Flexistipes sp.: one gene and its partner. The protein of the gene in region 1 binds, or shares a complex with, the protein of each later gene. Links are inferred from orthologs where the notes say so. Each region holds a gene or a part of one and is shown in the gene's direction. Other genes may lie near its edges. The genes, in order: uvrB and UMU13_RS01570.

Region 1 (15,849 bases):
TTTATAATTCATTGGCTGTTTTTGCCGGAGACAGGAAAAATTATTTATTCTCCGGTTTTAACTCTCTGTTAATTTTGAAAAGTGTAAAACCTAATATTCCCAAAACTGCAACCAGCAGTACAAGGAATATTATAAAAATTCCCCATTGGGGGTTGGTTTCCATATTATAGATATTTACATATTTGCTGAAATAACCGTTTTCTATGGTTCTTCGGATAAGCACCATGAAAATTGTTATCACAACCCCCAGGCCTGCGAAAAGATAGATATTGTCTTTCTTTAGCAGTACCACAGCAAGAGCAGCCGCTGCAGCGATTAAGGCAATAATAAAAGAAACTGTTCCCAACAGACTTTCTCCCATTAAAAGCATCATTATTTCTTTTTCATGGGAAAGCAGAAGCCAGATTCCAACCGGTATTTGAGCCAGTGTTACAACAAAGAACGATTTTTTCCCGAAACTGTACATTTTTTCTTTCAGTTCCTTAGAAAATGATTTTCTCATTCTGGAGTACACCATGAGAAAAAGTCCGGCAAAAGCAGTAGCTGCAAACACAAAATGTATATACCTGGGCAAGAGTGTCGGAAGGTCAAAGAAAGCTCTTTTATTCAGATATACTTCTTTCCAGGCTTCAGGGTGCGTTGAAAGAACTGTGTTGCTAACAAGCATAAATGCCACATAAAGAAAAAGCAGTGCGGCAAGAACAATAAAAATAATTCCTTTGCCTCCGGAATACCTTATATACAGAGGCTTCATTTTGTACAGATAATAGAAATAGTAGGCAAAAATAACCGCAGCCAGCACAAAAAGCCATTTAAATGACAGCAGAAACGAAGAAGTATAAAAGAAATTGCCGTAAATTGTTTGCACGAACAGTAAAGGAGCGACACCTGTCGTCACTGTCAGTGATATATTAAAAGTGTTTAAATATCCTAACTCTTCGGCAATCATATTATAGTTGTTATCACCATAAATTTTCGAAATGTATTTGGAGCTGAGCAGCAATAAACTCCCGCCCAGAGTGAGATTAACAAAAATTATATGCAGGAAAAATGTGAAAGTCAGGAAAAACACAAATAGTGCAGGAGGGGATGATATTCCTATGGGGAGAAAAGAGGGAATTATATTTAAGCTTTCCATTATGAACCTCCGTTTACTTCTTTGTTTATATACGCTGCCAGCGCCTTTCTTTCCGTTTCCGTTCCCACAAAAGGCGGCATCAGGGGGTTGGAATCAAGCATTGTGAGGAAAAAAGCTAAATCCTGTTCACCCATACCCTGCACTTTTGGTTTCAGGGCATTATAACCTTCGATTTCATGGCAGCTCACACATTCCGCTTCAAAGACAGCCCTTCCTTTTGAGATTTTTGTATCCGGTTTGCCCAGCAGAGTCCAGTCGGCTTCTGAAAGGATGCCATCTTTGTTTAGTCTGCTGACCTCACTTTTCAATATTCCGTTGGCATACATATAGTCCATGATAATGAAAGGTTTTCTGGCACGTTCTCTGGCAAATTCATAATATCCGAAACTATAAAGTCCTGTTACCATCAAAATCACTGCCACTACAATGTTTATTTTCTTAGGAATTACAAAGGTGAAGAAAAGAGAAACAATTGCAAGACCGAGTGCAGTGAAAGATGCGTACCTGAAAAAGTTGGTAAGTATGGCATTGCCCCCGGATAGGAGTCCCTGTATATTTTGAGGCAGTGAGATTTCCCACCAGTAAAATCCGCCAAATGTCAGAATGAACCCTGCGGCAGCAAATACCCCGGAAAAGTGTCCGGCAGTTTTTTTAACCCTCTCATTTTTTGTAAAGGAGAGAACAAGTGTGGAATAAACGGCTGCCAGAATCAGGCTGATTCCAAATCTTCCCACAACCTGAGGCAGATAGCTGGCATTGAAGAATGCACTCCAAAATGTCCTGTCCGTATTCCATGTTCCGGGAGTAAGCTGAAAGGCTATTATCCCTGCGATAATAACAAGACTGAAAAATGCTCCGATGAAATACAGCCAGCCTATAAAGATATGTGTTTTATGGCTGATTTTGTCCCATGTATAGTAATACATAAGCAGAGCGGATATCTCCAGAACAAAAAATACCCATTCGCTGGCCCATCCCCACACAAAAATGGAAATTAAAGAGCCGGTTCCGGCCGGTGAAACCAGTGCAATACTGAACCATATCCCGACACCTGTCAGTGCCCCTAAAATAGCTGAGATAAAAAGTATTAAAGAGCTGTTTGTTTTTACAAATTTCAGTAGTTCCCCGTCTTCATTTTTCACAGCTTTCTGTTCTGCCAGCACCACATACAGCCCCATTCCAACTGCAAAGTGAGAAATGAAAACATGCAGTATTGCTATTGATGCAATCAGCTGACCTCCTGAAATATAAGGATGAATCCAAAAAGGAAAATCCATTGCTGCCTCCTTGCCAATAAATTTTTAACACTTCAAAAACAATTAAACCCACATCAGCTTTTTTGATAAAATATAATAACAAAAACCTGTTTGCAGTTTTTCTGCTTTAATTATATCTTATCACAAGGTTGATGCACAAGAATTAATTGTGAAAAAATGTAAAGAAAGGTATCATTTATAGTGAACTGGTGAGATAGTGAAGTAGTGAGGTAGTGAAATAGTTGATTTGGTTGAAATCGTTTAGAATGTTGAGTGAGCATATAATATTGAAATCAGTAGTATGTTAGCTAACTTTATGTGAATTTTGGAGTGATGCCAAAAAAACTTATTGTTGATTTTTAGTGAGTTTTGAATATTATTGAAGCTTATGTTTGAATACGATTTGCATACACATACAATATTTAGTGACGGCGGATTAGTCCCTGCAGAGGCGGCCATGAGGGCCGAGGCTTTCGGTTATAAAGGAATTGCTTTAACTGACCATGCAGATTTGACTAATTTCAGATTTATACTCGAAAATCAGCTCAGACTAAAAACAAAAATAAACTCAAGTAATCCCAACTTCAGCATACTTGTGGGTGTTGAATTCACGCACGTACAACCGGATGAAATTTACGAACTGAAGAATATGGCAAAGGAAAATGGAGCCGATATAATCATTGTGCATGGCGAAACAATTGTTGAGCCTGTAAAAAACGGCACCAACAGAGCCGCTATTGAAGCCGGCGTGGATATCCTTGCTCATCCGGGATTGATTAGTGAGGAAGATGCTTCAATGGCTGCCGAAAATAATGTTTATCTTGAAATAACAACAAGGAAGGGGCACAGCCTCACCAACGGTCATGTAGCTAAAACTGCACTTAAAACAGGGGCAAATCTCGTTATTAATAATGATTTTCATGAGCCGGGTGATGCCGTCACCTCTGATATGGCAGTTAAAATTTTAAGAGGCTGCGGACTGAGGGATGAAGAAATAAGAAAAACTTTTGAAAACAATAAATTTATTTTCAATTCCAAACTGGAGGTTTAAATGGCCAAGAAAAAGCAGCATAAGAGTGAAGAGGTACCTGTCGATAAGGTAGAGGCATTTCTTGAAAAAAACTTCAAAAAGATAATGATATCCATCGGAGGAGTAATCCTTGCCATCATAGTCATTTACGGTGTCTTTACCGTGATTCAAAGTAATAAACAGCAGAAAATCAGCAGATTAGGCCAGTATGAGCTAATGTTTCAAACGGATAATCTCGCCAGCCGGCAGGTTGAAAGTTTTCTTAGAGTAGGCACTGAAGTGGATGAAACTGCATCTTATGCCAGATACAGAGCCGCAAACCTCTACCTGAATGCCGGAAATATTGAAAAAGCAAAAGAGCTTCTCAATAAAACCGGAGGCTCATATAAAGAATTGGCTGATAGCCTCCTTTATGATCTTGGGGAAAGCATAAATTTGTCCCAATATACACAAGGCTCTTATCTGGAAAGATTATGGGACTACAGAGAACTTTTAAAATCAGGTTATACACAAAAAAAGCTGGATCAATTTGCTAAAAACTATCCTGACAGCAGATTGCTGGAACTGTTAAAAAACTGGGAGTAGAAATTGATGACAAAACGTGTGTTGAGCGGCAATGCTGCAATAGCCAGAGGTGCTTATGAGGCAGGAATCGGCGTTGTAAGTTCTTACCCGGGAACACCAAGCAGTGAAATTACTGACAATATAAAATATTTTGATGAAATATATTCCGAATGGGCTACAAATGAAAAAGTGGCCATGGAAGTTACCATCGGCTCAAGTCTCGCAGGAACACGGTCAATGACATGTATGAAGCATGTCGGGCTGAATGTGGCATCAGATCCTTTAATGACTTTGAGCTACACCGGAGTAAATGCAGGTTTGGTTGTAGTTGTTGCAGATGATCCCAATATGTTCAGCTCTCAGAACGAGCAGGACAGCCGTCATTATGCAAGGTTTGCAAAAATACCTATGCTGGAGCCTGCCGACAGCAGCGAGGCCAAGTATTTTGTTCAGAAAGCGATGGAAATATCAGAAAAATACTCCACTCCTGTTCTACTCAGATCGGTTACAAGACTTTCCCACAGCATGTCTGTTGTTGAACTCGGCAGCAGAAAAGAAACTGAACGAAAAGAACTGGAAGTCAATATTCCGAAATGGGTCATGGTGCCGGCCAATGCACGTAAAAGGCATTATTTTGTGGAAGACAGACTTGAACAGATTCAAAGTGATTTGAATCACAATTTAAGTGATTTTATACACGAGGAAATAAACAATACAGACATAGGGATAGTTTCCTCCGGGATTGCCTATCAATATGTTAAAGAGGCTTTACCAAAAGCTTCCGTTCTTAAGCTTGATATGGTTTATCCTCTTGCTTTAGATGGGATAAAAAAGTTTGCCGGGAAAGTGAAAAAACTTTTTGTGGTTGAAGAACTTGATCCATTTATAGAAAATGAGCTGAAGGCACACGGTATTAATGTGGAAAACTTGAACAGATCACTTATGGGTGAGCTTTCTGTTGAACGTTTAAATGATATATTTTCTGAAAAAGGATATGTCAGCAGAAACTATAAACCGCTCTACAGTGATATCAATGACAAGCTGCCTCAACGTCCGCCGAATATGTGTCCCGGTTGTTCCCACAGGGGTATTTTTCATGCTATAAATAAACTGAAACTGTTTGCCGCCGGAGATATAGGGTGTTATACGCTCGGTCTTCTGCCTCCGTTGTCTGCTATGCACTCTACAATCTGTATGGGTGCCAGTGTATCGATGGCACATGGCATAGACAAAGGCTCCAATGGCGAATATGCCAGAAAATCAGTAGCGGTAATCGGCGATTCAACTTTTTTGCATACAGGTATTAACGGACTTATAAATTCTTTTTACAATTCCGGAACATCAACTGTAATTATTCTTGATAACAGAATAACAGGGATGACAGGACATCAGCCAAACCCTGCCACAGGTCTTTCGATAAAAGGTTCTCCTGCTCCTCAGGTTAACATAGAGGTGTTGTGCAGGGGTATGGGAATCAGTCATGTGAAAGTGGTGGATCCTTTTAATGTTGAAGAATGCCTGAATACCCTTAAGGAAGAAACAGCCAGAGAGGAATTGAGTGTAATAATTACTAACAGACCGTGCATATTTGCAGATAAAAGTGTTATTTCAAGTCCGTACTACATTCTTGAAGATAAGTGTACAGGATGCAAAGCATGTGTGAGACTGGGTTGCCCGGCTATTCTATGGGACAGCGAAAAGAGACTTGCATTCATAGACGAAACACTGTGCACAGGATGCGGGCTTTGTCCGAAAGTCTGCAAATTTGAAGCTATAAAAAAACGCGGCGAATAAAAAGTGGCAGAATTTAAGGAGTTTTCATGAAACTTGATATATTAATGGTTGGTGTCGGCGGACAGGGAACAGTTTTAGCCAGCGATATCGTCTGTGATGTGGCTTTATCTGCAGGCTATGATGTGAAAAAAAGTGAAATACACGGAATGGCACAGAGGGGTGGGAGTGTTGTCAGCCATGTTAGAATTGGTGAAAAAATAGCTTCGCCCGTAATTCCGGTGGGCAGTGTGGATATACTGGTATCTTTTGAAAGGATGGAATTTTTGAGATATCTTGAATATATAAATAAAAGAACCAGTTTGATACTTAACAGCGGCAGAATTCATGCGCCGGGTACTGCAGGCGGAGAGGAAGAATATCCTGAAAATTATGTGGAAGATAATATAAAGAAATTTAACAAGAGTTATATGATAGATGCATTTGATTTGGCAGAACAGGCGCTTAACAGAAAAGTGACAAGTACAGTGGTTTTAGGTAAGCTTGCCACATTGCTTCCTTTTGAAAAACAATATTGGGAGAATGTAATAAGCGAAAAAGTTCCTCCAAAAACCGTTGAATACAATTTAAAGGCTTTTGATCTGGGGTTTAATGCCTGATATATGATAATTGATCTGCATATACACTCTAACTGTTCATCCGACGGTGAATATTCTCCTGAAGAAATATTAAAATATGTCAAACAGAAAAATATAGAATATTTTGCAATAGCCGACCATAACACCATTAGCGGATATAACAAGTTAAAAGGCTTTAAAAGGGACATTGGTACCGTTATGATACCCGCTGCAGAATTTTCAACCTTCTACGGTGAACATGAGGTACATGTTCTGGCTTATGGTATAACCTCTGAAGATGAGGCTCTTCATAGCGTATTTGAAATAATAAATGAAAATAAACTAAAGCAGGCTCATGCAAGGGTAAAAGCCCTTAAGAATCTGGGGTTTAAGATAAGTTTTAATGATTTGATGAATTATGCAGTTGGCAATGTCCCTTCCGGAGTAACATTTCTCAATACGCTGCTGAAAAATGAAGATAATAAAACTTTGCTTTCAGAATATATTGAAGGGGAAAAATCATATTCGCCCTATACAAGTTTCTATTTTGATTTTTTCGCAAAAGGCGGTTTAGCTCACGTTCACGTGCCCCTGATTGATATCGGAGAATTTTTTGACAAAATGTACGGCAGAGCTGTTTTTTCAATGGCACATCCAATACTTAATCCCGGCAATATAATGCCCGATTTGTTTGATTTTCCTTTTGACGCTGTCGAGGTGTTTTCCAGTTATCACAATTCCGTGGAAGTAAGATTCTTTCGGTCAGTTGCTGATGAAAATAATTGTTTTTATACCGCAGGCAGTGATTATCATGGTCCCAATGTTAAGCCCAATATTTTTATGGGGGTGGACTGCAGTTTAAATCCGGCTATAATAGAAAAATTACTCGAAGTAATAGACCGGAGGAATCTTTATCTATATAATCTATAAAGGAAAGGCAGATTATGGAAGCAGGCTGTGAATTCTCTGTTGCAATACTTGCCGGCGGTCAGAGCAGACGTTTTGGACAGGATAAAACCCTGACGGCTATTAACGGCAGAAGTCTGACTTCAATTCTGGCTGACGGCCTTTCAGATTTATCTGATGATACAATGGTTATATGCAAAAATCCCGGCAAATTCAGCGATTTAAACAATGTGAGATTACTTGCCGATGTTTATGACAAACAGTGTCCGTTGGTTGGGATTATTACTGCATTATTAAATTCCAAATACGAAAAGGTTTTTGTTGCCTCGGCTGATACTCCTTTTGTTCAAAGGAAGCTTGTAGAATATATGTCTTTAAAAGACGGGGATGCAGTTCTCCCGAAAACTAATAATAAGATACATACATTGACGGGGTTTTACAGTAAATGTCTATTGACTAATTTGAAAAAGCAATATTTTAAAGGTAATTACCGCATTATTGATATGATGGATGAGATTGACGTCAGATATGTGGATGAAGAAGAGTGCAGGCAGTTTGATGAGAATATGCTGAGTTTTATCAATATAAATACAAAGAAGGATTACAAAGATGCAGTGGAAATTCTCAAAAAAATTGGTTACACGCTGTAAGACAATCAGGTATGACGGCACATTCGCTGAAGAAGAATCCCTTATTATCAAAGAAATAAGGCACAATATTCATGTAAACGGAGAGTTTTTTGCATCTGTTATGCTTATTCCTGAACAGCAAAAGGAATTTACATATGGGTTCCTATTTACTTCCGGGATAATAAACACTTCGGATGATGTAGTTAATTACAGGATGTGTGAAAATTATAACATATATGTTTATCTAAAAGATCCGAGACCGTTGGGCAGCAACTCCACGTGGACCATTACATCCGGATGCGGCGGCGGCAAAGTGCTGGATAAAACATATGATGACATAAAAACAATTGATTCAGCATTTAAAATCAGTGCCGCAGATATTTTGAATCACTTCGGGGTTATGGAAAAAGAATCCGATTTGCACAGTGCAACCAGGTGTGTCCATAAGGCTTATTTTGCCGGTTCTGATGGTGACTGTTTTACATCTGATGATATAGGCAGACACAATACTATAGATAAAGTTGTAGGCGGTATTGTTTTGAAAGACTTATCAAGAGACGGTATCTTGATTTCGACGGGCAGATTAACCTCTGAAATGATACTAAAATGCAGCCGTGCAGAGATTCCGATCGTTGTTTCACGCACTGCTCCGTCTAAATTGGGGATTGATTTGGCAGAAAAGTCCAATATGACACTGGCCGGGTTAACCGGTAAAAAAGGTTTCACTGTATTTAATGATCCGGGAAGGATTGAATGACTTTTGATTTGGTATCGGACTACCAGCCCACCGGTGATCAGCCGGAGGCAATTTCACAGCTAGTCGAAAATTACCGTGACAACGTCAAAAGAGAAGTGCTTTTGGGTGTCACAGGCTCCGGCAAAACATTCACCATGGCAAACGTTATACAACAGCTTGAAGTTCCGACACTGATTATTGCTCACAATAAAACGCTTGCTGCCCAGCTTTACGGCGAATTCAAAAGATTTTTCCCTGATAACGCAGTGGAATATTTTGTGAGTTATTATGATTATTACCAGCCTGAGGCTTATGTCCCCCAGTCTGATACATACATAGAAAAGGATTCTTCCATTAATGACAACATAGATAAAATGCGCCATTCAGCCACAAGAAGTCTGCTCGAGCGAAGAGATGTTATAATTGTTGCAAGTGTATCATGTATTTATGGATTAGGTTCTCCGGAAGCCTATTACGGAATGCTTGTCACCCTTGAAACCGGCGATGACCGGAGCATGGAAGAGGTGTTGCAGAAACTGGTGGATATACAATACGACAGGAATGATTATGATTTTCACAGAGGTGTTTTTCGTGTTAAAGGTGACACTGTTGAAGTTTTTCCGTCGCATGAGGACAGTTTAGCTTACAGAATAGAATTTTTCGGTGATGAGGTGGAAAGGCTTTCCGAATTTGACCCTATAACGGGGAAAACAATAAAGGAGAGACCGAAAATTGCCGTTTACCCCAATACACACTACGTGACATCCGCTGTGAGTGTGGATAAAATTATAAAACAAATCAAATCCGATCTTTTGGAGCGGACAGCTATACTCGAAAAAGAAAACAAACTTGTTGAGGCCCAGAGGCTTACTCAAAGAACAATGTACGATATAGAGATGATTGAGGAAACGGGGTACTGCAACGGTATCGAAAATTATTCGAGATACTTCGACGGGCGCAATCCGGGAGATACTCCGCCGACACTGCTTAGTTATCTCCCCGAGGATTCACTTGTGATTGTGGACGAGTCACATATCACAATTCCTCAGGTCAGGGGGATGTTCAAGGGTGACAGATCCAGAAAGTCAACACTTGTGGAGTTTGGTTTCAGACTGCCTTCAGCTCTTGACAACAGACCGCTTAGATTTGATGAGTTTAATAAAAGGCTGGATAAGGTTTTATATGTCAGTGCAACACCCGCTGACTTTGAAATTACTGATTCCGGCAATACTGTTGTTGAACAAATCATCAGACCCACCGGACTTATGGACCCGGCAATCGAAGTTAGGCCGGCAAAAAACCAGGTGGACAACTTATACAGCGAGATTAACAGTATTGTTGAAAAAGGCGAAAGGATTCTTGTGACAACTCTTACAAAAAGGATGGCTGAGGATCTGACAAGATATTATAAAGAGATGGGGTTAAGGGTTGAGTATTTGCATTCGGAAATTGATACTCTGGAGCGGATAAAAATAATCAGAGAGCTGAGGCTTGGGAAGTTTGATGTGCTGGTGGGTATAAATTTGTTGAGGGAAGGGCTTGATATTCCCGAAGTAAGCCTTGTTGCAATACTTGATGCTGACAAAGAAGGTTTCCTGCGTTCTGACAGATCCCTTATACAGACAATAGGCCGCGCAGCACGTAATGTAAACGGCAAAGCTATTTTTTATGCAGACAAAATGACGAAATCGATGAAATTCGCTATTGAGGAAACAAACAGAAGAAGAAAAAAACAGCAGTTATATAACGAAAAACATGGAATAACACCGGAAACGATAAAGAGTGAGATAACAAATATTCTGGACAGTATTTACGAGAAAGACTATGTAACAGTTGAGGTTGAAGATGATGCCGTTGAGAGACTGCTGACCGGTGACAGGAAAAAAGACATTGAAGTTATGGAAAAAGAAATGTATAAAGCATCAGAGGAACTTGACTATGAAAAAGCAGCGAAAATCAGAGATATGCTGTTTGAATATAAGGCAAAAAAATAAATAAAATGAAAAAATTTCTTTTATATACCGGCATACTGCTTGTCGTCTTGACTTTATCGGTAACTATTGGGCTTGGTGCTTATTTCTTTAAGCTCAACAGCGAACTGCCGTCCATCAAACAACTGAAAGATTTCAAATATAAACAGCCCACCATTTTATATGGCAGAGACAATAAAACTATTGCAGAGCTCGGCAGCAAAAGAAGATATCCGGTTAGTCTTGAAAAAATTCCTGATAAACTTGAAAAGGCTTTGATTGCAGTTGAAGACAGCCGTTTTTATGAGCACGACGGGATAGATTTAAAGGGAATTGTCAGGGCGTTTTTTGTAAATCTTAAAGCAGGACGCATTGTTGAGGGAGGAAGTACATTAACTCAGCAGCTTGTCAAAGTTATATACTTAACTCCGGAAAGAAAACTTAAGCGGAAGGTAAAAGAGGCTATTCTGGCCTACAAAATAGATAATTATTTAACCAAAGACAAAATTCTGGAGCTGTATCTGAATCAGGTATATTTCGGCAGAGGTGCATATGGAGTGGAAGCTGCAGCACGTTTTTATTTCGGCAAACATGTATCCGATCTTACCTTAGCAGAATGCGCAATGATAGCAGGACTTCCGAAGGCACCCGGATACTACGCTCCGCATATTAATCCGGATGAAGCCAAGGAAAGAAGAAATCATGTGTTATACAGGATGTACGAAGAGGGCTTTATAACAGAAAATGAATACAATCAGGCATCACAAACAGAAATAAAAATTATTGACGAAGCCCCCAACATGAGAAGAACAGCCAGCTACTTTGTGGACTATGTGATAAGCAACCTTGAAAAAGAGTTAAATATAAATGACTTGGAAAGCAGAGGCTATAAGGTTTATACTACTTTGAATATGAAATTTCAAAAATTAGCTGAAAAAGCTGTGAAAAAGAATTTGGCCGAAGTGACAAACAGACAGGGGTATTTCGGCCCTATAGGAAATGAAAGCGAAAGTGATATTGATAAAAAACTTAAAGATATCTCATATATAACAGAAGAGGGGAACTACATTGTTGCCGAAGTATCCGAAGTGGGCAGATATAAGGCTGAAATAAAAATTGATAACAATACAGCAAGCATTTTTCTTAGAGACTGCAGGTGGGCCCACCCCTATAAAGGGGACAGCAACAGGCTGGATGACTTGAGAACAATTATAAAAGAGGGAGATTATATCCTGGTAAAAAATACAGGTGCTGAGAAAGAACCTTATTATGAGCTTACCCAGGAGCCTCAGGTTGAAGGCTCTTTTATGGTTATAAATCCCAAAACGGGTGCAATTCTATCCATGGTTGGTGGCTATGACTATGAAAAATCCATGTTCAACAGGGCGGTGGATGCTAGAAGACAGGTGGGAAGCTTATTCAAACCCGTGGTCTATTCCGCAGCGATGGAAAATGGATATAACCCCATGTCTCTGGTATTTGACGCACCTATTATAAAAACCATGGAAAATAAGAACGAGTTCTGGCGGCCTGAGAATTTTGAAAAGGAATTTTATGGCTTTACAACATTGAAGAAGGCACTTACCAAGTCCAGAAACGTTGTTACAATTAAACTGGCTGATCAGATCGGTGTTTCCACAATAAAAAATTATGCTGAAAAATTTGGAATAACCTCAGACCTTGCAAACAATCTTTCGATAAGCATTGGCTCAGGTGCAATTTCGCTGAAAGAGATGGTTTATGCATATTCGGTCTTTCCCAATATGGGAGAAAGAATGAAGCCTTTTTATGTAACCAAAATGGTTAACAGAAGCGGCGAGATAATCTATGAACAAAAGCCGACAGTTGCAGAAAGGACGCTGAAACCTGAGACTGCCCAGATTATGACGGATATGCTGATAAATGTCATAGAAAACGGAACCGGCCGCAGGGCCAGTCATATTCACCGTGTAATGGGAGGTAAAACAGGTACGACAGATGACTATATCGATGCCTGGTTTGTCGGATTTACACCTAATTTAACTATCGGCAGCTGGACGGGATTTGATGAATATAAAACTATCGGTAATCTGGAAACTGGTGCAAGAGCTGCACTACCGGCATGGATTGATTTTACCGAAGATGCCGTTAAATACAGGGACTATGAAGTAATGCCTTCAACGGATAACGTTTACTATTACAAAGTGGACAAAGAAACCCACAAGATTACGGACAGTTACTCCGAGCAGTATTCCTTTGAACCGTTTTACAGAAACCCGGAAGAGCAAAAAGTTGTTAAATAATTTATGAACAATATAAATAATGACCTGTTCGACCATTTTGATCTTTTGGGAATGCCTCTGATTGCAATTGAACAAAATAAAATTGCCCAATATAACAGCAGCGCTGAGAACCTTTTCCCAAAATTCATCAAGTCAGGTATTCATGATATCCCCTATTTTCTCAGCAGTAAATTGGCGGGAAATGAAAAACTTATCCACATAAATCAGGAAAAATTTTTCATTAAGTCCACTGAGTATGAAAGCACGGTTTATGTCATTTTGTTTCCAATGGATGAAATTTTTGCTGAATATAGCAGTTTTTTTGATATAAGCTCCTTTTTGCATGAAATAAAAAATCCTCTGACTGTGATAAATGGAACGGTTCAGCTTCTAAAAAATAAGAGTAAAGATAGTTACACGCTTAAATGTACTGAGATAATAGATAATGAATGCAGCCGGCTGGAAAATTTTGTGGATGAATTCGGTTTTATTCTGGATATAAATCTTAACTACAGGGAATTTTATATTTTGGAATTTTTTGAAGAAATGCTTGCCTCACTCCAGGTTTTATTTAAAAATGTCAGTTTTTCTACAGAGATTTCAACCGATTTAAAAAAAATAAACGGCGACAGGGACAAGTTGTACAGGGCATTTTATAATATTATAAAAAATGCCTGTGAGGCAAATCCGGAAGGCAATATTAAAATATTTTATACGATAGACACCACAATTAAATACAGAGATTCAAATAAAAAACGATTGTCATCGATGGCAAAATTTACTATTATCGATGAAGCCGGAGGGATTCCTGAAAATATCCGCAACAAAATTTTTACTCCATTTTTTACGACAAAAAGCAAGGGAAGGGGATTGGGACTTATTATAGCCAGGGAAATTATTGAAAAGCATAAAGGCAGATTGAGTTTTGATTCCCAAAATAATATAGGAACAGTTTTTACAGTGTTATTGCCGATATGAATGAATTTTTAAAAGTACTGGTAATCGATGACGAAGAAAATATTTTGTGGTTACTTAAAGAAGGGCTGGAGAATGATTTTATCGAAGTCCTGACAACCACAAATATTGAACAGGCAGCAAATATCCTTGAACGTGAACACATAGATGTTTGTCTTGTGGATATATTTCTGGATAATGCAAACGGTATTGAGTTGGTTGACAGATGGAAAAAGACTTATGCCGGAGTAAATTTTATTATTATGACTGCACAGAATACCAGCTCCAATGTTATCAACTCAATAAATGCCGGGGCACTGGACTTTTTCCCGAAACCTTTTGATCTGGAGAAACTTCGGAATAAAATACTTGAGATATGCAAAAAGACAGAAGCTGAATCCACTGTGGGCAAGGAATTTGTCTATGATTTTCAAACTTCCAGCCAGAAAATGCTTGATATCTATAAATTAATTGGACGAATTGCCAAAACAAACATAAATGTTTTGATACAAGGAGAAACAGGCACGGGTAAAGAAGTACTTGCAAGAATGATTTATGAGAAAAGTAATAGAAGTGACAAGCCTTTTGTGGCTATAAATATGCCTGCAATCCCTGATGAACTTATGGAAAGTGAGCTATTCGGGCATGTTAAAGGCTCTTTTACAGGAGCTGTAAGTGATAAAACAGGAAAGTTCGAGCAGGCGAACGGAGGAACAATATTTCTGGATGAGATTTCCGAACTCAATTATTCTTTACAGTCGAAACTGCTGAGAATACTGCAGGAGCGGGAACTTAACAGGCTCGGGTCCAATAAAACCGTAAAGCTGGATCTTAGAATTATTGCAGCAACCAATAAAAACCTTGAGAATCTTATCAAACAGGAGAAATTTCGCGAAGACCTTTATTACAGACTTAATGTCGTATCCATGGATATTCCACCGTTAAGGGAGCGCAAAGAGGACATCCCCTTCCTTGTCAATCATTTTCTTAAAAAATACAGAGATTTGAAAGGTGAAGTACTGTCTATAGGCGAAGATGCCATGGAAAAAATTAGAAAGTACACCTGGCCGGGGAATATCAGAGAGCTTGAAAATGTCATACAAAGCTCAATAATACAATCATCCGGAAGTGTTATTACAGTTGACGATCTTCCTCAGAAAATTTCCAAAAATAATGTCCTGAATGGTTACAGCGATTCTTTGTTTTCCCAGCTTTACAAACTGGCACAGGATATTATAGATGCAGAAAATCTTTCCCAAAAAAATATGGCATTTGACGAATTCTGCCGTATAACGTTAAAGCCTCTTTTTGAGGCTACATTGATGGAAACAGACGGAAACAAGTCCCTTGCGGCTAAAATCTTGGGTATTAACAGAAATACACTGAGAAAAAAAATAAAAGAGTTGAATATTGAGTAAAACAAAAAAAGAAATTTTAGAAAAACTGAAAAACCTGGGCAGACCTCTTAATTTAGACGAGTTGCAACAGGCATTGTCAATCGAAAAGAAAAATCTCCGTAAGGTCTTAAGATCCATGATCATTTCCGGAGATATTGTCAAGCTGAAATCCGGTAAATATGCACTAACAGATGATCTCAATTTGCATACGGGTTATGTAGACGGGCATCCCGACGGCTACGCCTTCTTTGTGCCTGAAAAAGAAGATATGCAGGATTTGTTTATTCCTCCCAAAAGATTAAATGGTGCCGTTCATAAGGACAGAGTGGCAATTAAAATTGAGAAGTTTAAAGGTAAAGAAGAAGCGCATGTGGTGAAAATTCTTGAGCGCGGTTTCAAACGGATTGTCGGGAGAGTGGAAAAATCCAAGTACTTTGCTTATGTTGTTCCTTTTGTGAAGAAATTTTATGGAGATATTTATATCCCCAACAGATTTTCCAAAAAATTAAAAACAGATGATGTTGTGGTTGCCGATATTATTCAATACCCGGAGAAGGGAAAGAACGCAGAAGGGAAGATAGCTAAAAAACTTGGATCCCTTTCTGACAAGGGTATTGAGAATAAAATTGTAATGGAAAAATACGAATATAAAAGGAAATT
Region 2 (15,760 bases), on another replicon or contig:
TTTGTCCATTTCGATATTGCCGCCGGTGAGTTTTTCTACATAACTTTTTATTTCCGGTATATTTATGGGCAGTGTCTGTTTGTTGTTCAACACGGCTTCATTAAATACAATTGACATGTAAAAAGCACCGTTTGTTCTGCTGGTAACTATATAAGGCACGTCTTTAAGGATATTGTATGCAATGTTTGAAAGTTTTTCATAATGTCTAACCCTGTCTTTCAGGTATTTGTCGTATTCAGGGTGCTCCAGAAGCTTGGGGATTGCCATTTGGGGGAATGTGGTGGAGCAGACTTCGGACATTTTCTGCTGCAGAATTGCGTCGACATATCTGCAGAATTTTTCATCTTTGTCAATATTATAAACTTCCATCCAGCCGCATCTGGCACCCGGCCACGGATATTCCTTGGAAATACCCTTCATGCTTATTCCCGGAACATCTCCTATAATATCAGATAGCTGAACAGTTTTATGTCCGTTGTATGTTATGTTGTGATATATTTCATCAAATATTAAAAACAGGTCGTATTCTTTTGCTATTCTGACTATCTCTTTTAATGTCTCTTCCGAATAAACGAAACCTGTCGGATTGTCAGGATTGATTACCAGTATTCCGACAATTGAGTTATGGCTTTTTACTTTTCTCTCAAGTTCGTTTATATCGGGTTTCCAGTTATTGTAAGGGTTAAGTCTGTATGTATTCGGAGGAAACGAAGCATGCAGAACTTCCGCCATGAAATGGGTGGAATAGGTTGGTTCCGGCATTATAATCCTTGCATCCACCCTTATGGAACTGTATGCCCTTGCAATTGCGTCGCCAAGACCGTTAAAGAAGATAATATCTTCAGGTGTTATCTTTATCTTTCCCCTTTTGTTCACCTTTTCGGCCAGGTATTCCCTTGTGCTTAGCACTCCTTTTGTCGGGGAGTAGGCGAAACTCAAATCGTCTTCCATAATTTCGGAAAGGATGCTTTTCATCCATTCAGGAATTTTTTCCCCTTTTACCACCGGATCACCGATATTCTCCCAAATTACATCCACGCCTCTTTTCTTCAGCTCATTTGCGACATTCACTATATTTCTTATTTCATAAGTGAGCCCGCTGCCGCTTTTTGCTATATCAAAACGCATTTTCCTCTCCGTCAAATTGTGTTGGTAATTGAATCTCAAACCATATTACAATTTTGTGTTAATTTCTATATATAATTTGCTTATAATAGCCTGTGGATGTGTTTTTTAACATATTTGTGTGTTAAATCAAGGAAATTGTTAAATATATTTATCTTTACCGGGTTGTTTGCTATAAGGTTTGTATGAATAATTAGACGGGGCATATGTGGCACTTTATCGGTTAAAGCGGATTCAGTATCTTAATTCAGATATTAAAACATGCTGGAATTTTTTCTCCGATCCGGGCAAACTTGCGGAAATTACACCGGCATGGCTTGGCTTCCGTGTTGTTTCTGATCTTCCGGGAAATATGTTTCCCGGCCTGATTATAGAGTATAAAATTACTCCCTTTGCTTTTTTTGAAACGTCCTGGGTTACTGAAATTACACACGTTTCAGAGCCTTTCTTCTTTGTTGATGAGCAGAGGCTGGGTCCTTATAAATTCTGGCATCACAAGCATTTTTTCGAAGAAAGCGGAGACGGTGTTATTATGACCGACGAGGTTCATTACAGTATGCCTTTTGGTATCATAGGTGATATTTTGAACAGGTTTGTTGTAAGGAAAAGACTTGAAAATATTTTTAATTACCGGTTTGAGACTCTTAAAAAGTTATTTTGAATAAAATACCTCTATCCTTGATTTATAATGCTTAATGTTTTAATAAATGATAAATTTGCAATGGGGGAAAAGATGAACGTTAAAGCTCTTGTTTTGGCTGCAGGAAAAGGGACAAGGATGAAATCAAAGAAACCGAAAGTTCTTTTTGATGTTGCAGGCAAACCTATGATAGATTATGTGATGGAAGCTGCTTCTGCGGTTTGCTCAGACGGGACTGTCGTTGTTCTGGGAGAGGCGGCTGAGGATATTCAGTCTCATCTGCAGGGTTATAATTCAGAGTTTGTTTTTCAAAAAGAGCAGAAAGGAACGGCGGATGCTGTTTTGGCTGCGAAGGACACCCTTAAAAATTATAACGGTAAGATTCTTATCCTCTGCGGGGATATGCCGTTGGTGAGCAGGGAGAGTTTAAAAGCTTTTATTGAAAGTTCGGATTCTCCTGTAAATTTTATGAGTGTAAAAAAGAAAAATCCCGAAGGTTACGGAAGAGTAGTCAGAGGAGCAGACGGATCTGTAATCAGAATAGTTGAAGAAAAGGATGCAAACTTAAATGAAAAGAAGTTGAAGGAAATTAATACAGGTATATATCTCGCCGAGTCAAAGGAACTCTTCAGGAGACTGGAATATATTAACAATAATAACGCACAGGAGGAATACTACCTGACCGATATTGTCAAAGATGGTGCCGGTATTTTTGTTGCTGAAGCAGAAGAGGAATTTCTCGGGATAAACGACAGAGCTGCGCTGGCAGAAGCTTCAAAATTAATCTGGCGTAAGCGTGCTTGTGAATATATGAAAAACGGCGTCAGTATAATAGATCCGGACAGCTTTTACTGCGATAATTCGGTTGAGATTGAAAACGATGTTACGATACATCCAAATGTAACCCTAAAAGGTGAAACCAAAATTGGAGAAGGCAGTGTTGTTTATCCGGGATGCAGGATAGCCGACAGTGTGGTGGAAGATTATTGTGAAATAAAAGATAATTGTGTTATAACAGAATCTTTTGTGGGCAGAGAATCTTCAGTGGGGCCTATGGCACATTTGAGACCGGGAAGCAAACTGTACGGGAAAAATAAAATCGGCAATTTTGTGGAAGTGAAAAAAACGGAAATACATGAAAACTCAAAAGCCAGCCACCTGACTTATCTGGGTGATGCATATATAGGGAAAGATGTGAATATTGGATGCGGCACAATTACATGTAATTATGACGGTATCAGTAAACATAAAACTATTATTAACGACGGTGTTTTTGTGGGAAGTGATGTTCAGTTTGTTGCCCCTGTGGAAATAGGTAAAAATGCTTTGATTGCAGCGGGCTCGACTGTTACAAAAGATGTCCCTGATGAATCACTCGCCATTTCCCGGAGTGAGCAGGTTAATAAAGAAGGCTGGGTGAGAAAACGCAAACAAATTTATTCAAGGGAGAAATAGATATGTGCGGTATTGTGGCTTATATAGGTGAAAAGAATGCTTACGATATCCTTTTGGAAGGGCTTGAGAGGCTTGAGTACAGAGGTTATGACTCCGCCGGGCTGGCGCTGCTTGATAAATCCGAAAATATCATAAAAACGGTAAGAAGTGTTGGTAAACTGAAGAATCTTAGAGAAAAAACCAGCAGCACTGATTTTAACAGCAAAGCAGGTATCGGTCACACCCGGTGGGCAACGCACGGGAAACCGACATCCTACAACGCCCATCCCCATGTTTCCAAAGGCCTTGCTTTGGTTCACAACGGTATTATTGAAAATTACCTTCAGCTGAAAAAAGAGCTGACTGATAAGGGGTATGTTTTTCAGTCTGAAACGGACTCGGAAGTTATCGCTCACCTGATACACAGTTATCTGAACGGCGATATTCTTGAGGCGGTAAGGAAAGCTACAAACAAGCTGAACGGAGCATTCTCCGTTGCAGTGATATCAGAAGATAACCCGGACAGGATTATAGCAGCCAGAAATGACAGCCCTCTTGTTTTGGGGGCAGGAGAGGGTGAGAATTTTGCAGCAAGTGATATTCCCGCTGTTTTGAGTCACACGAGGAATTTTATTTTTATGGAAGATGGTGATATTGCAGTTTTGCGGAAAGACTCCATAGAGATTTATGATAAAAATCACAAAAAAGTTGAAAGGGATAAAAAATATATTGACTGGAATCCGGTCATGGCTGAAAAAGCCGGATTCAGGCATTTTATGCAGAAAGAGATTTATGAGCAGCCCAGGGCAGTTACAGATACTCTGAGGGGTAAGTATTCTCTTGAAGAGTCGTTAATCAGACTGCCTGAACTGGATGAGATAAGCGGAGCACTGAAGAATGCAAGCAGAATTCACATTGTCGCCTGCGGAACAAGCTGGCACGCGGGTCTTGTGGGCAAATTCCTTCTTGAAAAATTTGCCGGTGTACCTGTGGAGGTGGATATAGCATCCGAGTACAGATACAGGGATACAATTCTGGATGAAAATGTGATTTTCCTTGCCATTACCCAGTCCGGAGAAACAGCCGATACACTGGCAGCCATGAGGATGGCAAAGAAAAAAGGGTGCAGTACTTTGGCTATTTGCAATGTTCTGGGCTCTTCAGTATCCAGGGAAGCAGACGGCGTGATATATACCCATGCCGGACCTGAGATCGGTGTTGCCTCAACAAAAGCGTTTACAACACAGATAACCTGCCTGTATATGCTTGGCATTTATTTAGGTCAGATCAGAAATACGATGAGCGATAAATCAAGAAGTGAATATATACACAGCCTTCTCGGTGTCCCCGAGCAAATGGAGTATGTGTTGAATAAAGATAGTGAAATTGAAAATATTGCAAAGGATTTTAAAGATTATAAAGATTTTCTTTTTTTAGGAAGGCACCTTAATTATCCTGTTGCACTCGAAGGGGCTCTTAAACTTAAAGAAATATCATACATACATGCAGAGGGCTATCCTGCCGGCGAAATGAAGCACGGTCCTATTGCACTTATAGATGAAAATATGCCTGTTTTTACTTTGGCAACCAAATCCCGGGTGTATGATAAGATTGTTTCTAATATCGAAGAGGTAAAGGCTCGTGACGGTATCGTTATTGCAACTGTTACGGAAAATGATACCCATCTTGCGGACAAATGTGACGCTGTTATCAGTATTCCCGGAACATCCGAAGAGGTCAGTGTCTTTTTAAATACAGTTGTTACACAATTCTTCGCCTATCATTGTGCCCGCTTACTGGGTAATGATGTTGATCAGCCGAGAAATTTGGCAAAAAGCGTGACAGTGGAGTGATAATGATACAAAAAGCCAAAGGGTGGTTGAACAGCTTTTTTGGCGAACACGAAGATATGTATATGGCCGGTGTTGCTGTACTTATCGGTGTAGCTGCCGGTTACGGTAACATTATTTTCAGGTATTTAATAGGTATTGTTCAGGATTTTTTCTACGGGACAAAAGAGGAGTTTCTTTTAGAAACGCTCATTCACACCCCTATATATAAGATTGTTCTTATTCCGGCTGTGGGCGGATTGATAGTTGGTATGGCCGGCCTAATTTTTAAATCTGCAAAGGGGCACGGTGTGCCGGATGTTATAAAGGCAATAGCCCTCAATTTAAAAATCAGTCCTTTTGTAGCTGTTGTGAAAAGTTTCACTTCTGCGATTACACTTGGCACCGGAGGTTCCGCAGGAAGAGAGGGACCCATTATACATATAGGTTCGGCACTGGGCTCCGGTGTGGGAAAAATATTCGGTTTTTCCACCAGAAGGATGAAAACGGCTGTTGCTTGCGGAGCGGCAGGCGGACTGGCGGCAACCTTTAATGCACCTATCGGCGGGGCGATGTTTGCAGCGGAAGTGTTGCTTGGCGAATTCGGTATCAGAACATTCAGTCCGATTATCATTTCTTCCGTTATTGCAACTGTCGTTTCAAGGGGACACCTGGGCAATGTGGTAACTTTTGAAGCGCCGGAATATCATCTGAGACATTTTATGGAGCTGCCCCTTTATATGGTGTTGGGTTTTGCCTGTGCCGTAGTCGGTGTTTTTTTTATACGTTTTTTTTACAAAACCGAAGAAACCTTTGACAATCTGAGCATACCTTCTTTTCTAAAGCCTGCTTTGGGCGGGCTGCTGCTCGGCATACTGGCCATATACTCACGTGAAATTATGGGTGTCGGTTACGACACAATAAACCAAATTCTTGCTTCGAATCAGGTGGGACTTTTTCTCTTAGTTATTGTGTTTCTTAAAATCCTTGCAACATCTCTGACTCTGGGATCCGGTGGATCCGGTGGTTTGTTTGTCCCTGCACTTTTTATAGGAACTGCAACAGGCGGAGCTTTGGGGGGGATTTTTAATGCTGCCTTTCCCGGTATTACGTCTTCCAGCGGTGCCTATGCTTTGGTGGCAATGAGCGCTATGCTCGGTGCAACCATAAAAGCCCCTTTAACTGCTATACTTATAATTTTTGAGATTACCCAGAGTTATGAAATCATTTTGCCGTTAATGTTTGCAACGATTATTGCAAATGTTGCTGCCAACTGGCTGGAGAAAGAATCTATTTTTTCCTGGATTCTTGCCAAGGAAGGTATCAATATCAGAAAGGGCACTGAAGAAAGAGTACTATCCGAAATAAGAGTTGAAGATGTAATGCTCAGGGATATTGTTACTTTTAAAGAAAGCTCCAATTTCAAAGAGATCACCGAGGGTATAAAGAAAGCCGATCATATTTATTATCCGGTGTTAAACGATAAAGGATATCTGACAGGCATTATGTCGTTAGATAATATAAAAAATGTGATGTTTGAAAAGGGGCTGGAGGAAATTGTTGTGGCAGGTGAGATTTGCACAAAAGATGACCTGATATACGTTTACCCTGAGGACAGTCTTGCCACAGCTCTAAAAAAGCTGGGAATTAAAGATCTGGGGGCACTGCCCGTTGTGGAAAATATAAACGGCAATTTTAAGGTAGAAGGATTGCTGAGAAGAAGTGATATAATTTTAGCCTATAATAAAGCTCTTGCAACGAGTGTTTAATGAGATTCGCAGAAATTAATAATTCAAGTTTCGCACTTAGGTCGGTCATTGCGAAACCCTGTGGAAACAGGGTTGTGGCAATCTCAAAATAATAAAAAAAGAGAGATTGCTTCGTCGTTAGCACTCCTCGCAAAGACTTACAATAGGTGCAAGTGCGAAACTTGAATTAATAATATATAAAAGGGGAGATCCCTCGACTCCACTTCGTTTCGCTCGGGATGACAATGTTGCGATAAAGCGATATATTGTGTCATTTCGGACGAAGTGAGAAATCTCTAAGGGAGATATATGCCTCACTCAAATGATAGACTGAATAAAGAACAAAAGGCTGCCGTTGAATATACGGGCTCACCCCTGCTTGTGATAGCCGGAGCCGGAACGGGGAAAACAAAGGTAATTGTCCATAAGATTGCTTATCTGATTGATAATATCGGTGTTAACCCGAACAATATCCTGTCGGTTACTTTTACCAATAAAGCAGCCTGGGAAATGAAATCCCGTCTTAAAAACCTTGTGGGAGAAAGAGCTGAAGGAGTGTGGATGGGCACATTCCATTCCATATGTTTGAGAATTCTGCGCCGGGAGACGCATAAAACTGAGTTTAAAAAAGGCTTTGGAGTTATTGATCAGGATGACAGGCTTTCAGCCCTCAGAAGTATTGTGAAAGAACTGAATATCGACAGTAAAAAATATCCCCCGAAACAGTATCTCTGGCTGATAAGCAGTTTTAAAAACACTATTGAATATGTGGAGGATAAAGAGCCGGAAGAATTCATCCACAGATTTCCTGATGTTTTTAAAGCCTACCAGCAGTATCTTTCTTTTGCAAATCTTGTGGATTTTGATGACATGCTTGCTCTTGTTATCAGGATTTTTCAGGAAAATTATGAAGTGCTCGAACTTTACAGAAATATTTTCCGGTATATCATGGTGGATGAATATCAGGATACAAACTATATACAGTTTTTCTTTTTAAAGCTGCTTTCAGGTGAATATGGCAATATTTGTGTGGTGGGGGACGATGATCAGTCCATTTACGGATGGCGCGGTGCAGAAATAAGAAATATCCTCGATTTCGAAAAACATTTCTCTGATGTTAAAACAATAAAGCTTACCGAAAATTACAGGAGTTCACCCAATATCCTGTTTACAGCCAATACACTTATTGCAAACAATAATTACAGAAAAGGCAAGAATCTTTCCCCGGTGATCCATAAGATGGGAAATATCATGGTTAAAGAATGTCATGATGAGCAGGATGAATCAAATTTTGTTATTAATGAGATTGAGCTTATGCTGGATCAGGGAATATCTCCTGCCGAAATAGCTGTTCTTTACAGAACAAATGCTCAGTCGAGGGCTTTTGAGGTGGAGCTTAACAGAAGGGGGATACCTTATAAAGTTATCGGGGGTATCAGTTTTTACTCCAGAAGGGAGATAAAAGATATTCTGGCATATTTAAAGCTTTCGGACAATCCATATGATATAGATGCTCTGAAGCGTTCTGCCAAAAATCCGCCCAAGGGAATAGGCAACGTAGTTATTCAGAGAATTATCGATTATGCAACCGGCAACGGTTCGGATCTTATATCAGCAGCAAAAGAAATTGCCTCTGTTTCAAAGGGGAAGACCGCCGCCAGTTTAAAATTTTATACCAATATCCTTGATGAGATGCAGCTGTTTGAAAATATAGCGGACAAGATTAAGGTTATTTTGAACGAAAGCTCCTATGGGAATTATCTGAAACAGTTTGAAGAACAGAATGATGCAAACAAACGCATAAACAATATCGATGAGCTTATTAATGCAGCTGCAATTTTTGATGAAAGTTATGACGAACCGGACTTGTCTGAGTTTCTTGCCACAACAACACTGACAACTTCCACAGATGAAAGTGCCGGTGATTCCGTAAGTCTCATGACCCTTCATTCGGCAAAAGGGCTGGAATTTGAATCAGTATTTCTGACGGGCCTTGAAGAGGGTTTGTTTCCCTTGTTCCGCTCCATGGATAATGAGTGGGAGCTGGAAGAGGAAAGGCGGCTCTGCTATGTGGGGATTACCAGAGCCAAAAGCAATCTTGTTTTCACTCATACCAACACCCGTATGGTCTACGGTAAAAGACAGTTTTGCAGACCTTCGATGTTTTTGGATGAGCTGAAGTCTGACATCAGTTCTCCGGGAGATTACGGAAAAAAGCTAAAAGCCAATACAAGAGTATTCCACAGCAAATACGGTGAAGGGGTTGTCCTTAATGTTAAAGGAGCGGGGGACAAGGTAAAGGCGGATGTTTTTTTCCAGAGTTCAGGGCTTAAAAAAATGCTTGCTGAAAGTCTGGAAATATTTTAGGAACTTATTGGTTTACACCCTGTAAATTTTGCGTAAAATAGATTTTCCTGATGATCAATAAAGCGGAGGATGAGGATGTCAAAAGTTATTGATAAAAAAGATGTGCTGCATATTGCGGATCTTGCCAGACTGCAATTTTCCGAAGAGGAAGCTGAGCGCTTTACCAATGAGCTCAACAATATTCTCGATTATATACATAAGCTGGACGAGCTGGATACTTCCAATGTTGAGCCCACTTCGCATGCCCTTGATATCTCGAACGTTTTCAGGGAAGATGAGCAAAAAGAGCAGCTTAACAATGAGCAGGCGCTCAAGAATGCTCCGGATAAAGAGCAGGGACACTTCAAGGTACCCAGAGTTATTGAAAATTAATAAAATCTACAGGAGTTGTTGATGAATCTACTGAATGCAGATCTGAAGACATTGAGGTCTTATCTGGAGGACGGAAGAATTTCTGCAAAGGAACTTGTACAGTTTTATCTTGATAGAATTAATAAATATGATGACAAGCTTAAATCTTTTGTTTCCATAAATGAGGATGCACTGTCCGAAGCGGAAAAAATTGACGTGAAAAGACGTAACGGTGAGAAACTGCCGCCGATGGCGGGAATTCCGATAGCTTTGAAAGACAATATGGTGACTAAGGGGCTGAGAACCACCTGTTCGTCGCATATCCTGGAAAATTTTGATCCCGTTTACGACGGAACTGTTGCAAAGCAGCTGAAAGAAAAAGGTTTTATTATACTCGGGAAACTTAATATGGATGAATTTGCCATGGGCTCATCCTGTGAAGCCTCCTATTTTGGCAAAACAAAAAATCCATGGGATATTGATAGGGTCCCCGGCGGCTCGAGCGGTGGTGCCGCAGCTGCAGTGAGCGCTCGTTTGGTTCCCGCTTCCCTGGGAAGTGATACGGGGGGCTCGATAAGACAGCCGGCTTCTTTTTGCGGTATTGCCGGATTTAAACCGACATATGGCAGAGTCTCAAGATTCGGCCTGGTTGCTTTTGCTTCAAGTCTTGATCAGATAGGTCCGATGACATGGAATGTTCAGGACAGTGTGGAACTGATGAAAATTATCGGAAAACATGACCATCACGATTCCACCTCGGCTTCCAAAAATTCGTTCGAACCTTATGATAAAAAACTTGATAATTTGAAAGGGATAAAAATCGGCGTCCCCGAGGAATATTTCAAAGAGGGGCTGAGTCCGGAAGTTGAAGCATCTGTAAAAGACGCCATAAAACATCTTGAATCCCTTGGTGCGGAAATTATCAACATACGTATGCCCCATACAGATTACGCAGTGGCTGTTTATTATATACTTGCCACGGCCGAGGCTTCGAGTAACCTGGCCCGTTATGACGGTGTCAGATACGGATACAGAGCTGAGGCTGAAAATTTGTCTGAAATGTATGTGAAAACCCGTTCAGAAGGATTCGGTGACGAGGTTAAAAGGCGGATAATGCTCGGTACATATGTGTTAAGTGCCGGCTACTATGATGCTTATTATTTGAAGGCTCAGAGAGTCAGAACACTTATCAAAAATGATTTCCTTGATGCTTTTGCAAAAGTTGATGCAATAGTTGCGCCTACTTCCCCGACAACTGCTTTCAAAATTGGCGAAAAGGTGGAGGATCCTTTGAGTATGTATTTGAGTGATATTTTTACCCTTTCACTGAACCTTTTCGGCGGATGCGGCATTTCAGTACCATGCGGTTTTGACAGCAATAATCTTCCCATAGGTCTGCAGATTCTCGGTAACTATTTTGATGAGGCTAAGATCCTCGAAATTGCAGATTGTTACCAGAAAAATACGGATTGGCACACAAAAATACCTACGGAATTTGAATAAAAAATTGATGCTCAATGGGGAATCAGCGGATGAATTTTATCGATAAGATATTCTTTTACGGTTCATTGAAATCGGACGGACCGTTTTACAGTATGTATGCAAAGAATGTTCTTTTTAAGAACAGGGCTTATACTTACGGCAGAATGGCTATGTATAAAGGAACTTTTCCGGCGCTGCTGGAGGATAAAGATTCAGTGGTATACGGTGAACTGGTTACCATTTTTAATGTGAGAGATGTTCTGCTGGTGCTGGATAATGTTGAAAAATATTTGGATAGAGTTAGTAAGACATTGTGGGTTTTGCCGTCCAACGGCGATGATTCTGTTAATCAGGAGCCCAAAGAAGTCACTGCCTGGGTGTATATTTATAAGGGAGATATGAGTTACATCTCCTATTTGGATATGCAGGAGTGGAATAACAAACAATTAAAACTGTAGTGAGGTTATAGATGAATTATGAGGCTGTGATAGGACTGGAAGTACATGTTCAGATGGGAACGAATACAAAAATATTCTGCTCATGTTCCACCAACTTTGGAGCAGAGCCGAACAGCAATGTATGTCCGGTTTGCCTGGGAATGCCGGGTGTGCTGCCGGTGCTTAACAAGAGAGCTCTGGAATATGCAATGACAGCCGGACTGGCTCTCAACTGTGAAATTCAGGAATCCAGTGTTTTCGCAAGGAAAAACTATTTTTATCCGGATTTGCCAAAAGGTTATCAGATATCACAGTATGAGCTTCCCTTATGCCTGAACGGTAAAATGAAAATCAATCTTGAGGACTATTCCAAGGAAATTGGTATCACCAGAATTCACATGGAGGAAGATGCGGGCAAATCCATTCACGGTGAAAATCTCGGCGATTATTCCGCTTCCTATGTGGATTTAAACAGAACAGGGGTTCCGCTTATTGAGATTGTTAGTGAGCCTGATATGAGAACAGGTGAGGAAGCAAAAGCTTATTTGCAGAAGCTGAAAGCTATACTGCAATATGCCGGAGTTTCCGAATGTAATATGGAAGAAGGCTCATTAAGATGCGATGCCAATATTTCCATACGTCCTGAAGGACAAAAGGAATTCGGGGTAAAAACAGAAATCAAAAATATGAATTCTTTTAAAAACGTACAAAAAGCAATAGAATATGAAATTAAGCGTCAGACCAAGGTTTTAAACGAAGGCGGTCATATCGTTCAGGAAACGAGATTGTGGAATCCTGACAAAAACATAACGGTTGCAATGAGAAGCAAGGAAGAAGCACATGATTACAGGTATTTTCCGGATCCCGACCTCATACCTGTCAAAGTTGATGATGACTGGATTGAGCGGATCAGGGAAAGCCTGCCTGAACTGCCGGATGAAAGGAAAGCCCGTTTTAAAAAGGAATACAGTCTCCCCGAATATGATGCGGATGTACTTACTTCTTTTAAAACATATGCCGATTATTTTGAGGAGTGTATAAAAAGCCACAACAATCCCAAAATAATAGCCAACTGGATTATGTCGGAAATTTTAAGAGTTGTTAACGAAAGGAACTGCGATATTTTTGATATCGGAGTAAATCCTTCCATGCTTGCCGGCCTTGTAAAGTTGATAGACGATAACACAATCAGCGGTAAAATAGCTAAAGATGTTTTTGAAATCATGCTTGAGAGCGGGAAAGCTCCCGCTGAAATTGTTAAAGAGAAAAATCTTGCCCAGATATCCGATAGTTCCGAGCTGGAAAATATTGTAAAACAGGTGTTTGAAGAAAACCCCGATGAGCTGGAGCGTTTTAAAAACGGAGAGAAAAAGCTGCAGGGTTTCTTTGTGGGGCAGGTGATGAAGAAAACAAAAGGCCAGGCAAATCCGAAGCTTGTTAATCAGCTGATAGCAAAATTAAGCAGTTAGGGGTTTGATATGCTGAAAAAGATTGATCATATCGGGATAGCAGTAAAGTCGCTGGAAGAAGCAGTTAGGTTTTATGAGACTTTGGGTGTTAATGTGGAATCTTATGAAGAAGTTCCGTCTCAAAAAGTGAAGGTCGCATTTATCAAACTGGGAGACTCCAACGTTGAGCTGCTTGAGCCCACAAGTGAAGACAGCCCTGTTGCCAAATTCCTGGATAAGAAAGGGGAAGGCATTCATCACTTATGTTATGAAGTAAACGATGTTTCTGAGTCCCTTGATATTATGAAAAAGGACGGAATGAAGCTGATAAATGAAGAGCCGATAAAAGGGGCACATGGCAAGCTGGTGGCATTTGTTCATCCGAAATCTGCCAACGGTGTCCTTACCGAACTTTCACAACCAGCAGATTAATCTTAGAAAGTCAAATTTTGTACTTGTCCCTGTTACAACTGACGTCACCCCATTTTTCGTAGTGCAAATATTTTTCAATGTAATTTGCACGCATTTCGCAGCCGAAACTCGAAACTACTGCCGCTAACCGTCTACACCCTCCCCTCATAATTGTTTTTATTTGCAAATATTTATCCACTTTACTTTCCAACACAGGGTGTGACCACTAACCGGCAGTACGTTTCTCTAGCACCAGCCGAAAGGCTGGTAAATATGTGGAACACATTCGACATCGGCTGCTTCATTTTTGCAAATTACATTGAAATCAGTTTCATATTAGCTAAGTATATGTAAAACAAAACTTTTATATAATTTTTGGGGTGATGCCAGTGTTATAAGTATTTGCGAGGATCCATTCAGGGGGTAAAATACTTGTTCAAAGATCTCCCGCGTACTTAAGGCGTTAAATGTGTGGTCGCAAGGATGCCTATGGATAGCACCAGTCTTTTAGACTGGTAAATATGTTTAACATTCTATTTATCCGCCCATAGCGAATGCTATTCAAAAAATTGTCACCTCTTGCCTGGTTAAATGCCGCAGGCAATCAGCGAAGCTGATATTTAACGGGGGCGACCGAAGCGGAGAGGTCTCTAGTCAAATAATACTATGAGAGTTTTGAATAATATGCTTTTATGCTTTTTCGGAAGGGGGTAGCACCAGCCGGAGGCTGGTAAATATGTTGTCAAACATTCAATTTAGCTATTTACATAGCTGCTAATCGGTCTTCGACCGATGCTAGTGGTATACATTACTTCAGTCCCGCAAGGTTGAAAATACGGGTTTCAATACATCTTTGCGCGGCTGAAGCCGCGCTTCCTAACTTGTGCAAAGTTCTTAAGTCTCGTATAAGTTTTTTATAATAAAAAAGGCAGCCAAATGGCTGCCTTTTTTTGGTATATAGTTTGATATAGTGTGTCTATTTGATTGTGCATTTACCGCTTTCGTAGTTAACATGTGCATCCAGATAATACAGTCTGTCCATCTTTTTGTAGCCGCACATGTCCTGCAAGGCGTAGTACAGCTCACTTGATCTGCCGCCTGCAGAACACATAAATACCACATATCCGTCTTCAGGCAGCTGATTGATTACGTAATCACAACCTTTTTTGTAAACTTCATTCACATGGATATTGATTGCTCCTTTAACGTGTCCTTGTTTGAACTCCTCGGGGCTTCTCACATCAACAATGTGAATGTTTTCAGGTCTGTCATCGATCAAAGTTTTAAAGTATTCTTTGTCAATGGTACCTTCTTCTTTTCCTTCTTTCAGAGCTTCCGCTTCATCTTCTTTTTCGGCCTTTTCAATTGTACCACCGGTTTTTGTGGTGGGGTGACCATTCTTTTTCCAGCCGGGAAGTCCTCCTGAATAATTATAAACATTTTCATATCCGTACTCACTAACCAGTATCCCTGAAACGGTGTGTGATTTTACACATTTCCAGCCGCCGCAGAAGATAACTATGGCAGTTTTCTTGTCAGTTGGAAGTTTATCAAGGTATTTTTGCCTCTGGTCTTTCATGAACTTGAATTTTGTGTCCGGAATGCTTACTGCACCGGGAATTGTTTCAGCTTCAAATTTTCTTGCAGGTCTTGCATCCACAAATACAGCGTCTTCTTTATAAAGCTTTACGGCATAGTCGTCTGAAATTTCAACATAAGATTTTTTCGACCAATCGGGCATTCCTGCCAAATATACTTTGACATTTTTGTAGCCTTTTTCCTTGAGCATTGTTGCTACGTGATAACTTTTTACACATTTAAATCCGCCGCAGTATACTATTATTTCAGTTGTTTTTGTAACGCCAGTCAAAGACTCCAGTCTCGGGTAATGATCCTTGAACTGATTGTCGTGAATGTTAATTGCCCCTGGAATATGCCCGGATTCATACTTTCTGCCGGGCCTGGCATCGATGATGACGACTTGATCAAAATCCCGGAGTCCTTTGCCTACCTTTTTGCTAACATACTCAAAATCAACCAGTTGAAATCCTGCAGCTTCAACCTTTTCCTTGACACTCATTGTTTTTGCAGGTTCTGCAGCTTTTTGGGGAACTGCACAACCAGCTATCAATAAAACAAATAGTAAGGTTGGTAAAATAAAAAGTTTCTTGAAATTCTTAAACATACATGTACCTCCCATTATTTTTGTATAATAATTATGACAAAAGAATAAAATCTGTCAATACTATTTTCGGGCTAAAAATCATTTGATATCAAAATATTATATGAATATGCATATATTTATATACAAAAAAGGCAATATTCTGAACTAATGATATAGAAAAATCCTATAGACTTGCTATGCTTTAAAGCAACAAGAATGATTATTATTAAAAAATTTTTTGACTTTCTTACCTGTTTTTTAATTTCCAGCCGATTTTACTGTGCTTTTTAAATATTATGTATTTCTCTTTCCCAGTTAATAACT

Evidence for each region.
Region 2: the proteins of uvrB (region 1) and UMU13_RS01570 are in contact, whole or in part, in a crystal structure (PDB 7EGT), measured with the Thermus thermophilus proteins. The link is inferred for Flexistipes sp. from one-to-one orthologs. Residues at the interface, in WP_096411307.1 of Thermus thermophilus: Glu23, Leu25, Arg26, Asp27, Gly28, Glu29, Arg30, Phe31, Arg55, Glu326, Asp327, Phe328, Glu379, Ser382, Gln383, His398, Gly400, Arg401; in WP_096412145.1 of Thermus thermophilus: His654, Arg656, Phe657, Gln666, Asp668, Glu669, Lys680, Arg681, Leu682, Ser683, Lys685, Tyr686, Ala687.

Annotation. Positions count from the first base shown.
Region 1 is NZ_JAXKVW010000004.1:76,922-92,770, forward strand. The notes cover bases 8,114-11,112. They hold uvrB (excinuclease ABC subunit UvrB), read left to right. Parts: upstream 8,114-8,624; coding sequence 8,625-10,601; downstream 10,602-11,112. Other genes in these bases: fdhD (formate dehydrogenase accessory sulfurtransferase FdhD), read left to right, coding at 8,114-8,628; UMU13_RS04535 (penicillin-binding protein 1A), read left to right, coding at 10,607-11,112. In the rest of the region: UMU13_RS04485 (hypothetical protein), read right to left, coding at 41-1,138; UMU13_RS04490 (c-type cytochrome), read right to left, coding at 1,138-2,415; UMU13_RS04495 (histidinol phosphate phosphatase domain-containing protein), read left to right, coding at 2,783-3,445; UMU13_RS04500 (hypothetical protein), read left to right, coding at 3,446-4,009; iorA (indolepyruvate ferredoxin oxidoreductase subunit alpha), read left to right, coding at 4,016-5,782; UMU13_RS04510 (indolepyruvate oxidoreductase subunit beta), read left to right, coding at 5,809-6,378; UMU13_RS04515 (PHP domain-containing protein), read left to right, coding at 6,382-7,266; mobA (molybdenum cofactor guanylyltransferase), read left to right, coding at 7,281-7,892; more of fdhD, read left to right, coding at 7,852-8,113; more of UMU13_RS04535, read left to right, coding at 11,113-12,859; UMU13_RS04540 (two-component system sensor histidine kinase NtrB), read left to right, coding at 12,863-13,816; UMU13_RS04545 (sigma-54-dependent transcriptional regulator), read left to right, coding at 13,813-15,210; rnr (ribonuclease R), read left to right, coding at 15,203-15,849. UniProt on the Escherichia coli protein: The UvrABC repair system catalyzes the recognition and processing of DNA lesions. A damage recognition complex composed of 2 UvrA and 2 UvrB subunits scans DNA for abnormalities.
Region 2 is NZ_JAXKVW010000001.1:339,882-355,641, forward strand. The notes cover bases 6,705-9,614. They hold UMU13_RS01570 (ATP-dependent helicase), read left to right. Parts: upstream 6,705-7,085; coding sequence 7,086-9,143; downstream 9,144-9,614. Other genes in these bases: UMU13_RS01565 (chloride channel protein), read left to right, coding at 6,705-6,797; gatC (Asp-tRNA(Asn)/Glu-tRNA(Gln) amidotransferase subunit GatC), read left to right, coding at 9,219-9,515; gatA (Asp-tRNA(Asn)/Glu-tRNA(Gln) amidotransferase subunit GatA), read left to right, coding at 9,537-9,614. Outside these bases: UMU13_RS01545 (pyridoxal phosphate-dependent aminotransferase), read right to left, coding at 1-1,128; UMU13_RS01550 (SRPBCC family protein), read left to right, coding at 1,334-1,786; bifunctional UDP-N-acetylglucosamine diphosphorylase/glucosamine-1-phosphate N-acetyltransferase GlmU, read left to right, coding at 1,814-3,220; glmS (glutamine--fructose-6-phosphate transaminase (isomerizing)), read left to right, coding at 3,223-5,052; more of UMU13_RS01565, read left to right, coding at 5,055-6,704; more of gatA, read left to right, coding at 9,615-10,997; UMU13_RS01585 (gamma-glutamylcyclotransferase family protein), read left to right, coding at 11,027-11,434; Asp-tRNA(Asn)/Glu-tRNA(Gln) amidotransferase subunit GatB, read left to right, coding at 11,446-12,882; mce (methylmalonyl-CoA epimerase), read left to right, coding at 12,892-13,293; UMU13_RS01600 (rhodanese-like domain-containing protein), read right to left, coding at 14,249-15,457. UniProt on the Escherichia coli protein: A helicase with DNA-dependent ATPase activity. Unwinds DNA duplexes with 3'-5' polarity. Translocates on single-stranded DNA with 3'-5' polarity. Initiates unwinding more efficiently from a nicked substrate than double-stranded DNA.